4 regions of the Agarivorans albus genome follow, and region 2 is predicted to be linked to each of the others. Evidence: predicted binding sites of a transcription regulator. Region 2 holds the regulator's gene; each other region holds the start of a gene.
What was found. Region 2 encodes LexA, which represses DNA repair genes until DNA is damaged. Its sites were predicted from a motif close to TACTGTATNNNNATACAGTA; they were not measured.
Positions count from the first base shown of each region.

Region 1: the regulator LexA is predicted to act here: its motif matches at 1,894-1,913, upstream of dinB (DNA polymerase IV).
Region 3: the regulator LexA is predicted to act here: its motif matches at 1,871-1,890, upstream of recA (recombinase RecA).
Region 4: the regulator LexA is predicted to act here: its motif matches at 1,356-1,375, upstream of ruvA (Holliday junction branch migration protein RuvA).

Region 1 is NZ_AP023032.1:3,200,992-3,204,174, forward strand. Features, by position in the region: gene K5620_RS14460 (SPFH domain-containing protein) at 1-592, shown strand, start outside; gene dinB (DNA polymerase IV) at 785-1,879, opposite strand; gene K5620_RS14470 (peptidoglycan-binding domain-containing protein) at 1,998-2,597, opposite strand; gene K5620_RS14475 (choice-of-anchor L domain-containing protein) at 2,652-3,183, opposite strand, start outside.
Region 2 is NZ_AP023032.1:391,266-394,448, reverse strand. Features, by position in the region: gene coxB (cytochrome c oxidase subunit II) at 1-605, opposite strand, end outside; gene lexA (transcriptional repressor LexA) at 897-1,544, opposite strand; gene K5620_RS01815 (hypothetical protein) at 1,839-2,252, opposite strand; gene K5620_RS01810 (hypothetical protein) at 2,610-2,792, opposite strand.
Region 3 is NZ_AP023032.1:3,249,199-3,252,381, reverse strand. Features, by position in the region: gene mutS (DNA mismatch repair protein MutS) at 1-1,766, opposite strand, end outside; gene recA (recombinase RecA) at 1,936-2,979, shown strand; gene K5620_RS14690 (regulatory protein RecX) at 3,014-3,183, shown strand, end outside.
Region 4 is NZ_AP023032.1:2,200,433-2,203,615, forward strand. Features, by position in the region: gene K5620_RS10110 (efflux RND transporter permease subunit) at 1-1,290, shown strand, start outside; gene ruvA (Holliday junction branch migration protein RuvA) at 1,417-2,037, shown strand; gene ruvB (Holliday junction branch migration DNA helicase RuvB) at 2,052-3,059, shown strand.

The DNA of each region.
Region 1 (3,183 bases), 2.0 Mb from region 2:
AGCATTAGTGACCGATATGCGCCCGAATGCTAAGTTTATTGAGCGTATGCAGCTCAAACAAAAAGCCTCAGCTGACCGAGCCATTGCTCGCGAGCAGCGAGTTCAAGAGGAAGAGCAACGACTACTCGCCATTGCTCGTGGTGAACGTGAAGTCGCAGAGCGTCAAGCTCAAGCAAAGGTTGAGCAGATTCAAAAAACCACCGAAGCACAAACCGACAAACAGCTTGCTATCACCAATGCAGAGAAACTAAAGGCTCAGGCAGAGATATCTAAAGAAACGGCTGAAATCGACCTAGAAAAAGCCCGCATTGAAGCTGAAACCAAACGAACCTTGGCAGAAGCAGAAGCCTATCAAAAACGGGTAATTCTTGAAGCGGATAACGCCTTGGCTCAGAAACTAGAAGCGGAAGTAAAGATTCAAGCGCTTTGGGCAGAAGCCTTTGCTAAACGTAACGTACCCTCAAACGTTTTTGGTGCAGGTAGTCAATCAGGAACGCCCTCAGGCAGCGACGCTGAAACGCGAGCGTTTATGCAAATGCTAACTTTAGATGCAGCTAAACGACTTAGTTATGACCGAGACCTTACTAAATAACCTAAGTTCGGGATAATAAACTGGTTTCTAGCGGCTATTTTTACTTATTTCGGTGTTGAAGCTGCATGCAATAGGCTAGCTATTGACGCGCAGCTTCGCCTTGAACTAAGCAATACTATCTAGTCAGAAACATGACACTAGATTAAGTACTTGGTTGCAAAGCTATCGTCACTTCCTTATCCCGAGTTCAGGTTAAGTAGTTAACGAATCAAACGGCAAAACCAGTTGTGGTGACTGGTTTTGCTGCTCATAAGCCAAACCAATATGCAAACCAATTAGCCGCACCGCCTTTCCCTTCCCTCTAGCAAGCGCCTCTTCAAACAGCTCCAATAATGCCGACTCATCAATATGCTGACACTGTTGCTCTTTAGTAGTTTGTTGAAAATCTGCAAATTTTACCTTCACCCCTAGCTTATTCATCTTGGCTTGCTTTAAGTGCTTTTCACTGCGCCGCTTAAGCTCAGGCAGCAAGGCTAACAAACGCTCTACCAAAATAGCTTGGTTACCTTCATCTTTAGCAAAGGTGCGCTCTACTGCCACCGATTTTCGCTTACGGTCGTTGCTTACAGCGCGCTCGTCTACCCCCTGACAACGCAGCCACAACATCTCGCCAAACTTACCAAATAGCTGCTTTAACTTGTCTTTATCTGCACGGCGTACATCACCGCCGGTATACAAACCTTGATGATGCAGTTTCTCAATGCTCACCTTGCCAACACCTGAGATTTTTTCGAGCGCTAGGGTCTCGATAAACTCACTGACTTGCTGCGGTTTAATAACATATACACCATTGGGTTTATTTAAATCCGAGGCGATTTTGGCTAAAAACTTCACAGGCGCCACACCAGCAGAAGCTGTTAGACCTGTTTTAGCAAAGATATCTTGGCGGATTTGTTCAGCGATGAGTGTGGCCGAGCCTTTGCAGGCCTCACTATTACTTACATCTAGGTAGGCTTCATCCAAAGACAGCGGCTCTATAGCATCGGCGTATTCATGAAAAATGCCTTGTACTTGTTTACTCACTTCTTGGTAAACCTGCATGCGTGGAGGCACCAATACTAAATGCGGACAAAGCTGCAAGGCTTTATGGGTTGGCATAGCTGAGCGAACACCATATTCACGCGCAAGGTAGTTACAAGTAGTCAACACCCCGCGACCGCTGCGCATGCCGCCTACAGCCAAGGGAACGTTGGCTAACTCTGGCTGGTCTCGCATTTCAACAGCTGCGTAAAAACAGTCCATATCTACATGGATTATTTTACGTTGTATTGGCTGTAAATCTGCCACAGCTATCGCCTCAAAACTGTATATAAACACAGTATGCGATATTTTACTAAAAATTCAAAGTAACAGAGCCACTTTCCTTAAAGCAAAGTGGCTCTGTTTGGTAAACAATTGAGTTGTGTTATTGAGTCTTTTTAAGGAATAAATTAGACAAGGTAAACTGATCGGGAATACCCGTTTGCGGAATGCCGATGTCTTTTTGATACTTAACAAATACTTCCACATCCAATGGGGTAAATACTGAGCCATCAACCGCGGTATTGTAATACCCTAAAAACTTTAAACGCTGCTTTGCACGCTGCAAAATCTCTACATAATAATAAGAGTTTGCATCGGCCACAGAGACCTGCACTAACGGGCTCTCTTTTTCTAAGCGAATTGGAAACACCGTTTTAATTAAGCTATTTACTGCATCTAAATACTTAATATCGGGGTTAGCTTTACAATGACGCTGCAGTAATGCCAACAACAACTCGGTAGTTTGCCAAGGCACAACATCATAGTTTGAGGGCTGAAATTGATTGTAAGAAGTCACGTAACCTTCTAACCAACCACCATAAAGTAAGTAATCAGAATTTTTCTGTTGAGCGCTTTGAGTAAAGTCACTACAGCTTTTTCTTGCGGCGCCTTTTGCAGCAAATTTACCAGAATCGTCAGCAGCCAATGCACTGCTGCTAAAAAACACCGCAATCGACCAAACAACTATCAGTATATGTTTCATGACACCCCAAAAAGATTAAAGCCTAAGTTTTCACTTAGGCTTTTAAAAACAATACTATTTATAATAAGCACTGAGTTTTTTTCGTCCAGCCCAAAATGCCATAACTAGACCAAACATAAATAAAGTTGGCGACTCTGGCACGCTGTTGTTATCTGGCACAAATACCGTAACGGGTAACTGCGACACTTGGAAGCTGCCCGTTTCGACAAAAGACAAACCGGTAACAAATGCCAGCGGACTGGTAGGGTCCAAGCCAAGATCTAAGTTTATGCCGCTTAAGGTGAAGGTACTTACAGGGTCAAAGTTGATACCAAACTCAAACGTTTCTCCTGCTGCTAATGCAATTTGCTGCAATACTCCTTCAAACAAAAACTCAATCACGTAACCGTCCGGGTCATTCACCGAAGCTAATGAAGGCGCGGTAACTGAAGCAAACATACCATCAGTAGAGTAGACATAACCGGCCGCTACATCAGGGTCGATCCAAATCGTTTCACCACTTTGTACCTCGGGTAGGTCAAATACAAAGGCACCATTTTCATCAGTAGGGTTACTCGGATCCGGCAAAATCGGCACAAATTCAGAT
Region 2 (3,183 bases):
GTCCAAGCCTCATTAATAAAACCTGGGTTGGCGTCTTTTTTAACTGCAAAATCCGGTACCCACCAGGAGTGGATAACATCTTCCGAAGTCATCAAAAAGCGTACTTTTTTATCGATGGGCAATACCAGCGGACGGTCTACTTCAAGCAAGTAGTTTTTGCGTTTTTCCAGCTTGCCGTTAACTTCATCCATATCAGATGCCAGCACACTGTAGAATTCCAGTTCACGGTCAAAGTATTTGTAATGCCACTTCCACTGGGAACCTGTTACTTGAATCGTGATATCGGCATCGGAAGGATCTTCCATGGCCAGCAGGGTTTTAGTGGCAGGAATCGCCATCCCTATCAATATAATGAAAGGAACGATGGTCCAAATAATTTCTACTTTGGTACTTTCATGAAATTGAGCCGGCTTGGCCCCTTTAGATTTGCGATGATGAAAAATAGCCCAGAACATGGCGCCAAACACCAGCACCCCAATAGCACAACAAATATAAAAAATTGTCATGTGCAGGCCATAAACCTGCTCACTAATGGCGGTAACACCCGGACGTAAGTTGAATGACATTTCTTGCGCAAATACTTGCGACGAAAAGAATGTCAGCATTATTAGCTGAATCCATCGGCCCACAGCGCTCTCCTTTGCTAGTAGCCAACGACAACAACTCTCCAAACTAGGAAAGTAGCTGCAGAAAAAGGGAAATCCCCCACCCCAAAAGTAGTAGACAGCAACAGCTAAATACAAGCTACTGCTTATAAATTAACCCCTAAGTTAAAGAAATGTAAATATATTGTTGAGATTTTTATGGATAAACACAAAAGATGTGATGCTAACGACAAAAGCCCAAATCGGGCTGATTTGGGCTTAAAAAGGGCGGAACTTATTGCTATATAGGGCTTACATCCAATCGGCAGTGCGAATAATACCTACCGCCAAGCCTTCGATTTCGATGCTTTGATATTCTAAATCAACTTCAATAGTTGAGAGCTCTTCATTCTCTGGGTGCAAGTAAACCATTTTACCGTCGCGCTCAAAACGCTTAACTGTAACATCGTCTTCTAAACGTGCCACCACTACTTGTCCATTATGAACATCATTGGTTTTGTGCACTGCTAACAAGTCACCATCCATAATGCCGATGTCTTTCATACTCATTCCCTGCACCCGCAGTAAATAATCAGCATGAGGATTAAACAAGTTAGCATCTACCGCATAGTGCGATTCTACATGCTCCTGCGCCAAAATAGGCTCGCCGGCAGCCACTTGGCCAATTAAAGGTAAACCGGGTTCTAAGTCTTCGGCTACTGGCTCATTAGCGCTGGCTGGCAAATACTCTTCACTAATGCGAATACCACGCGAAGCACCAGGGATCATCTCAATAGCCCCTTTCTTAGCAAGTGCTCTTAGGTGCTCTTCTGCCGCATTAGCGGAACGAAAGCCTAATTCTTTAGCGATCTCTGCACGGGTTGGCGGCATACCCGTTTCGGAAATATGACGACGAATTAATTCAAATACTTCTGTTTGACGGGGTGTTAAGGGCTTCATAGTCTACCTGTAAGTTTATACAGCACACTGTTAGTATATACAGCATGAGCAATGAAGCAAGGATTTATCTAAATCAGTGACTTATTGTAGGTTTCAGTTTCTTTGGAATTCTTTTCGCTACTTTAAAACTACACCCCATATTTAGGGACGTACTTCACAAATAGATAGAAGTTAGGGTAAAAGAAGGATACAAAGAGTCTAACTCACTTTTGGACAAAAGCGTGTTTGGGTGATGACTTATTCAATGGTGTTTCGGATTAGCGAAAGTATGGAACAGTTGGTGTTAACGCCTTGTTATGAATCTCGTACAGCTAGCTTTGAACGTTTCATGTACTTTGTCAGAGTGTTCAATGTATCGTGTATTTCAGCAACACAATAATTGTATTTTAGAACTTCAAGTGTTCCAGCTTCAGGAGCTGGAAGTAAGGAACGACCACCATCAACAGCGACTAAGATCAACCTATCGATAAAAGAGCCGTCATAATACAAATCACACCAATAACCTCGAGCTTTAGTATCTGCATGACAATTCGCCCAAGGCTCAACAAAATTGCTATTTTGTAAACCATCTTCGAGATAGTTCATTCTAAACCTAAGGCGTGGGTCTTCAGTTAGGAAATATTCACTTGACCAATCCGTAGATATTCCTTTCCAGTCAACTTTCGCATCTGTTGTAGTTATAAAATCAAGTACCTCTTCAAAAGTCATGTCACGTACAGCTTTTCTGTCTGGTACAAAGTATTGAGCAACCGAAGGACTAGCGAGGAATAGCGATGATAAAAGACCAAGTAGGAACGCTACTGGCTCAATCTCTTTACCCGCAATCCAAAAATACCCCAGCTAATAATGCGAAACCAAAAAACACGCCTCCCAAAACCCTGAGTGGATGCGTGTACCTCTTTATCCAAAGATAAATTGAAACAATTACTTTATCCATTTCCACCTGATTCATAACGCCCAAATAACGGGCTTAAAAAGTTTGGCTATTAAAGCGAGCCACGAGCTGAGCCAAGCTTTTTAAGTCCATTCGTTGATTTGTTTGTTATGTGTGTTTGGCAAACAAATCTAATTTTTTAATGATAATTCGATACTCGTTTTTAATTGACCTAGTGTCACGATGCAGTCACGTTGCCCCACTGCCAAGTTATTCAAGTGAATATATATTTCACCATTATTATCGTTGTATTCTATTTTTTTAGATTTATTAATAATTGAAGCCAAGACCATTTCGATATTTGCGTCATTCACTTTGATATAACTCCTGTACTTATACACATAACGCCGCCATTTGCGGCAAATTTGGAGTGGTTTGATTTGTGCCAGCGTAAGCGAAAAGCACAAAACGAACCACGGAAAATTTGTCCAGCCCGCTTGCGGGCGATGCAAGATGGCTTTGTTAAGTGGACAATACCATTGAACAAAAAACTGCCCTTTTGACCGCAGTATGCAGGTAAAACCTACTATTTGAAAGCACTACAAATACCGCACGTATTTGATAGATTGAGCCAACCTACAACGACGAATTGTGGAGGATCTAACTACCCAACCTTTGGAATGCGATTGGCTATGCCTGGGCACCACCATCTCGCTTTAGCAGGCTGTATGAACACCGAACCTGTTGAAGCACCCGCCCATTTTG
Region 3 (3,183 bases), 1.9 Mb from region 2:
TGCTCTACAACCGGGTGACGGCCGCCTTGGATACTAATACCTGAGTTTTTCACAAAGCTTGGGCGAGAGTAGTTTAGGCTTTCGGCTCTTTCTGCCAAACAAGCTAAAACATCTAGTTGAGCAATGGCTTGAGCACTTTGTTGCATTTTGTTTAGCTCTGGCATTAACAGGTCGAGTAGTTGCTCGTATAACTGTTTTTCAAGGGCTAGTGCTTTACCTTGACTAGAAAGCACTTTTTCTTCGTGCTCTTTAAGCTCGGGGATGATGTAGCGCTCCATATTCTTTAAAGTTTGGCGACGAATATAGTGCTCAGGTACTTGTTCTGCATGGGCTCGGCTAACTTCGATATAAAAACCATGCACTTTGTTATAGCCAATTTTTAGATTAGCGATGCCAGTTTGTTCGCGCTCACGTTGTTCTATGTCACTTAAAAACTGAGTAGCCCCGTCACTTAAGTTACGCCACTCATCCAGTTCTTGGTTGTAGCCTGGCGCAATAACCCCACCATCTCGAATAAGTACTGGAGGGTTATCAATAATTGCATTTTGTAGCAGTGCTAGAGTCTCTGGAAACTCACCGATGTTTTTAGCTAAAGGGGCTAACGCTTGGCAGTTAAGTAAATAACTTTGCAGCTCGGGTAGTTGGTCAAAAGCATTGCGTAAGCGAGCAAGATCCCGAGGACGAGCAGAGCGCAGGGCTAAACGCGCCAAAATACGCTCAATGTCGCCTATGGATTTAAGAATGCTTTGAAGTTGCGGATAGAGGTCAGCACTTAAGATCTCGGCAATACAATCTTGGCGAGCGACAACTTCTTGCTGATTGCTCAACGGTTGATGGATCCAGCGGTTGAGCAAACGACTACCCATGGCGGTGGCGCTGCGATCTAAAATGGCGCTGAGAGTATTGTCATAAGTGCCGGCCAAGTTTCGAGTAAGCTCTAAGTTTTTGCGACTAGCTGCATCTAACTGAATAAACTGGCTTTGGCTTTCAATAATAATTGCATTGATATGTGGCAATGCGGTGCGCTGGGTATCCTGTACATATTGCAATAAGCAACCCGCTGCCGACAGGGCGAGGGGATATTCACTCACGCCAAAACCATCTAGATGACGAGTACCAAATTGCTGGTTTAGCACTTTTTCTGCTGTGGCTAAATCAAACTCCCACTCACCGCGTCGGCGTAGGCCTTTGTAGCTTTGCAAACTTGGGTAAAATTCAAAATCGTCGGGGTAGAGCAATTCGGCTGGGTTTAGTCTCTGTAGTTCGGCTTGAAGTTGATCCTCACCATTAAACTGATTGATAACGAAGCGACCACTGGCAATATCCAGATAAGCAAGACCAATTTGTTCCTGCTGATTCACAACGCTAACTAGTAAGTTGTCTTGCTTTTCCTCTAGTAGCGCTTCATCACTTACTGTACCAGGGGTGATGATTCTAACTACTTTGCGTTCGACGGGGCCCTTACTGGTAGCAGGATCGCCAATCTGTTCACAAATCGCGACTGACTCGCCTAATTGTACTAGTCGTGAAAGATAGTTCTCGGCCGCGTGATAGGGAATGCCTGCCATGGGAATCGGCGTACCGGCTGATTGTCCACGTTTGGTTAGCGAAATATCCATTAGTTCAGATGCGCGTTTTGCATCCTCATAAAACAACTCATAGAAATCGCCCATACGATAGAACAGCAGAATATCAGGGTGTTGCGCCTTTAAATTAAGGTACTGGCGCATCATTGGCGTATGTTTTTCTAGGTTTGTTTCAGTCATCAGCGTAATCGAATTATTGCTATTTAGTTGAACGAAGCTGCAAGGATAAAAGCTGCCAGCTAATTAGGCAAAACTCTTTTAGGAATTTTATGGAATAAACTTGATACTGTATGAATACCCAGTATACTACTGTTCAACAAGATAGTTAAAAGCACCTAACGAGGGCGATATGGATCAGAACAAACAAAAGGCATTAGCTGCGGCCCTAGGCCAAATTGAGAAGCAATTTGGTAAAGGCTCAATCATGAAGCTTGGTGATAACCGTACCATGGATATTGAAACCATTTCTACTGGTTCTTTATCAATTGATATTGCTTTGGGTGCGGGTGGCTTGCCAATGGGCCGTGTGATTGAAATCTATGGTCCTGAAAGTTCTGGTAAAACCACACTTACTTTAGAAGCTATCGCGCAAGCCCAAAAAGTGGGTAAAGTATGTGCGTTCGTTGACGCCGAGCATGCCTTAGACCCTATCTATGCAAAAAAGCTAGGTGTAGACGTAGACAACCTATTGGTATCTCAACCAGATACTGGTGAACAAGCTCTAGAAATTACCGATATGTTAGCCCGCTCTGGCGCTGTAGATATGATTGTTATTGACTCGGTGGCAGCCTTAACACCAAAAGCAGAAATTGAAGGTGACATGGGCGATAGCCACGTTGGCCTGCAAGCGCGTTTGATGTCTCAAGCATTACGTAAGCTAACTGGTACCCTCAAGCAAACTAACTGTATGTGTATCTTCATTAACCAAATTCGTATGAAGATTGGTGTAATGTTTGGTAACCCTGAAACTACTACTGGTGGTAACGCACTTAAATTCTACGCCTCGGTTCGCTTAGACATTCGCCGCATTGGCGCAGTAAAAGCTGGCGATGAAGTTGTTGGTAACGAAACTCGCGTTAAAGTGGTTAAAAACAAAATTGCACCACCGTTTAAGCAGGCTGAATTCCAGATTATGTATGGTGAAGGCTTTAACCGCTACGGTGAGCTGGTTGACCTAGGTGTTAAAGAGAAGCTGGTTGATAAAGCCGGTGCTTGGTTCTCTTACAAAGGCAATAAAATTGGTCAAGGTAAAGCAAATGCTTCTACCTACTTAAAAGAGCATCCAGAAGTTGCTCAAGAAATTGAGATGACGATTCGTAATAACCTGTTAAATAAGGTTGAGCTCGAAGAGCAAGAGCCTGCCGCTGAAGCGCCAGTCGATCAAGAAGCATAAGCGAGATAAAGGAGCCTAAGGGCTCCTTTTTGTTATGACTAATCGTAGTGCCTTACATACCACCATCGATTTGCTATCAAGACGTTCTTATAGCCAACAGCAGCTGTTGCAAAAACTGCGGCAAAAAGGCTACCAAGATGACGAAGTTAGTGATGCTCTAGAATACGCGCAACAAAATGCTTGGTTAGATGATAGAAGTTATGC
Region 4 (3,183 bases), 1.8 Mb from region 2:
CAATACAACTTTAATGCCGATGCAGGCGAGTCGGGCCCGCATGTCGCTACTGTGCGCCTTGATTTACTCTCGGCAGAAGTTCGCAATAGTTATATCGAAGATTTTATCGCGGCTTGGCGCGAGCAAGTTGGCGAGCAAGCTTTACCTTTAGCGTTGGCGTTTACTCAACCGACGATGGGGCCGGCAGGGCGGGCGATTGAAGTTCGTTTGCAGCACTCAAATCTAGATACACTAAAGTCCGCTTCTGTTGAACTACAAGCTTACTTGGGCAAGTTTCAGGGTGTGAATAGCATCTTAGATGATATGCGACCTGGCAAAGAAGAGGTGGTTATCTCTCTTCGAGGTGGTGCAGAGTCATTTATGGTTAATGGCCAAATGGTTGCTGAGCAGTTGCGCGCTTCTTACCAAGGAGTCATTGCCGACGAGTTTCAAATTGGCCCAGAAAATATGCAAATAGACGTAAGGCTTAACAAGCAACAGTCCGGAAGCTTGCAAGCCTTAGCGAATTTTCCAATTGTGTTAGCCGATGGACAGCAAGTGCCGTTATCGTCTATTGCAAACATTGAATATCAGCGCGCTTATGTACGCATTCAACGAATTAACAGTTTGCGCACCGTGACAGTAATGGCAGATGTTGATACCCGAGTTGCCAACACCAACGAGGTGATGCAACTGGTACAAAAAACCTTTTTGCCTGAGCTTCAAAAACAGTTCCCGGGCTTACGGGTAGATTTTGAAGGTGAAGCTAAAGAGAGCGCTAAAGTAGGGGCTTCTTTAAGCAAAAGCTTTGCTATTGGCATATTTGGTGTATTTGCTATTTTGAGTTTTCAGTTCAGAAGTTACTTAGAACCGGTAGTGGTGCTTACGGTGATTCCCATGGCCCTAATTGGGGTTTTGTGGGGGCATTTTTTATTGGGCCACAACCTAAGCATGCCCTCAATACTCGGGTTTATCTCCCTAGCGGGTATTGTGACTAACGATTCAATATTGCTGGTGCAGTATATCCGTTATCATTTAGATGAGGGCGACGATGTTTATCAAGCAGTAGTGAATGCAAGTAAAGAGCGCTTTAGGGCAGTGTTTTTAACCTCTTTAACTACAGCTGCAGGTTTGTTGCCTTTATTGCTGGAAACCAGCTTGCAAGCTCAAGTTGTGCAACCAATTGTGGTGTCGATAGTATTTGGCATTATTGCTTCCACTATGATGGTGTTATTTATTATTCCGGCAGCTTATGCGGTATTAGCCGATTGGAACTTGGTGCATAAACACAAATCGCTGCAACATGAATAAGGCCTAATACTGAAGATGAGAACCTAGCAGGGCTTAATTGGTGCTAAGTAAACTTTTAACTCAAAGACTGGATATATATCCAGTCTTTGAGTTAAGCTAAGCGCAGTTAGTTTAGGAGTTTATGCAGTGATCGCTACCATTAAAGGTATCTTAGAAGAAAAAGTCCCCCCCTTTGTTTTAATTGATGTGGCTGGAGTAGGCTACGAAATTCAACTACCTATGAATTGCTTTTACCAGCTACCTGAGCTGGGCGAGTCGGTACGCTTGTTGACTCACTTCATCGTACGAGAAGATGCTCAACTGCTTTATGGCTTTCATGATAAAGCTTCACGCTCTTTGTTTAGAGAGTTGATAAAAGTAAATGGCATTGGCCCTAAAGTAGCATTAGCTATTTTATCTGGTTTAAGTTGTGAGCAGTTTGTGTTTGCGGTTAAACATGAAGATCTATCGAGCCTAGTGAAAGTGCCGGGTATTGGTAAAAAAACTGCTGAGCGTTTATTGGTAGAAATGAAAGACCGCTTGAAAAACTGGAATGTAGAACTTCCAGAAACGCCAATTAGTGATAGCCTAAGTAGCCATGGCGATTTACCTTTACAAGCAAATGTAGATCCAAGAGATGAAGCCATCGCTGCACTAGAGTCTTTGGGTTACAAAGGTAATCAAGCCGATAAGTTGGTTAAACAAGTGTGGACCAGCGGAATGAGTAGTGAAGAGCTAATTAGAGAAGCCTTAAAAGCGGCACTGTAACAAAGGTAATTTTGATGATTGAAGCTGACCGTTTGGTAGCAGCCACACCAGTAACTGAAGAAGAGAGTGTAGATCGAGCTATTAGACCCAAAAAGCTTGAAGATTACACCGGTCAAGACGCGGTTGTAGAGCAGTTAGAAATTTTTATTGAGGCTGCTCGTCGTCGTGACGATGCTTTAGATCATTTGCTCATTTTCGGCCCACCTGGCTTAGGTAAAACCACCTTGGCTAATATTGTGGCTAACGAGTTAGAGGTGAATATCAAAACTACCTCTGGCCCGGTGTTAGAAAAAGCCGGTGACTTAGCGGCGCTCTTAACCAACTTAGAGCCTGGCGACGTATTATTCATCGACGAAATTCACCGCTTAAGTGCTGTAGTTGAAGAAGTGCTATATCCAGCAATGGAAGATTATCAGCTGGACATTATGATCGGCGAAGGACCGGCAGCGCGTTCGATTAAGTTGGACTTACCGCCTTTTACCTTGATTGGTGCAACCACTCGAGCAGGAATGCTAACCTCTCCTCTGCGTGACAGGTTTGGCATTGTACAGCGTCTAGAGTTTTACAATACTAAAGACTTATCCGATATCGTTAAACGAAGTGCTCATTATCTCAACTTAGACTTAGATGGCGAAGGGGCGTGGGAAGTAGCTAAACGTTCTCGAGGAACGCCTCGAATTGCAAATCGCTTATTACGCCGAGTTCGTGATTATGCCGATGTTAAATTTGATGGCAAAGTCACTCAACAAGTTGCTGCACAAGCACTCGATTTACTAAGCGTAGACAGTGCTGGCTTCGATTACATGGATACCAAGTTACTTAAAGCCATTACCGAAACTTTTGCTGGTGGCCCTGTGGGTTTAGACAACCTGGCAGCTGCAATAGGTGAAGATAAAGAAACCATAGAAGATGTACTAGAACCTTTCTTGATTCAACAAGGCTTTTTGCAACGTACTCCTCGTGGGCGCATTGCCAGTGATAAAGCCTATTTACACCTCGGTTTAGACCTTCCTAAACGATAAAAATGCTGTCGTTTAATAACGACAGTATAGCCAAAAAATGAGCTTAAAGTGTTTAATTTTAAGCCGTTATTCCAATTTTCTTTGTCAATTATCTAAATTAAGTGTTTAGAGTCTTAACCTTGGG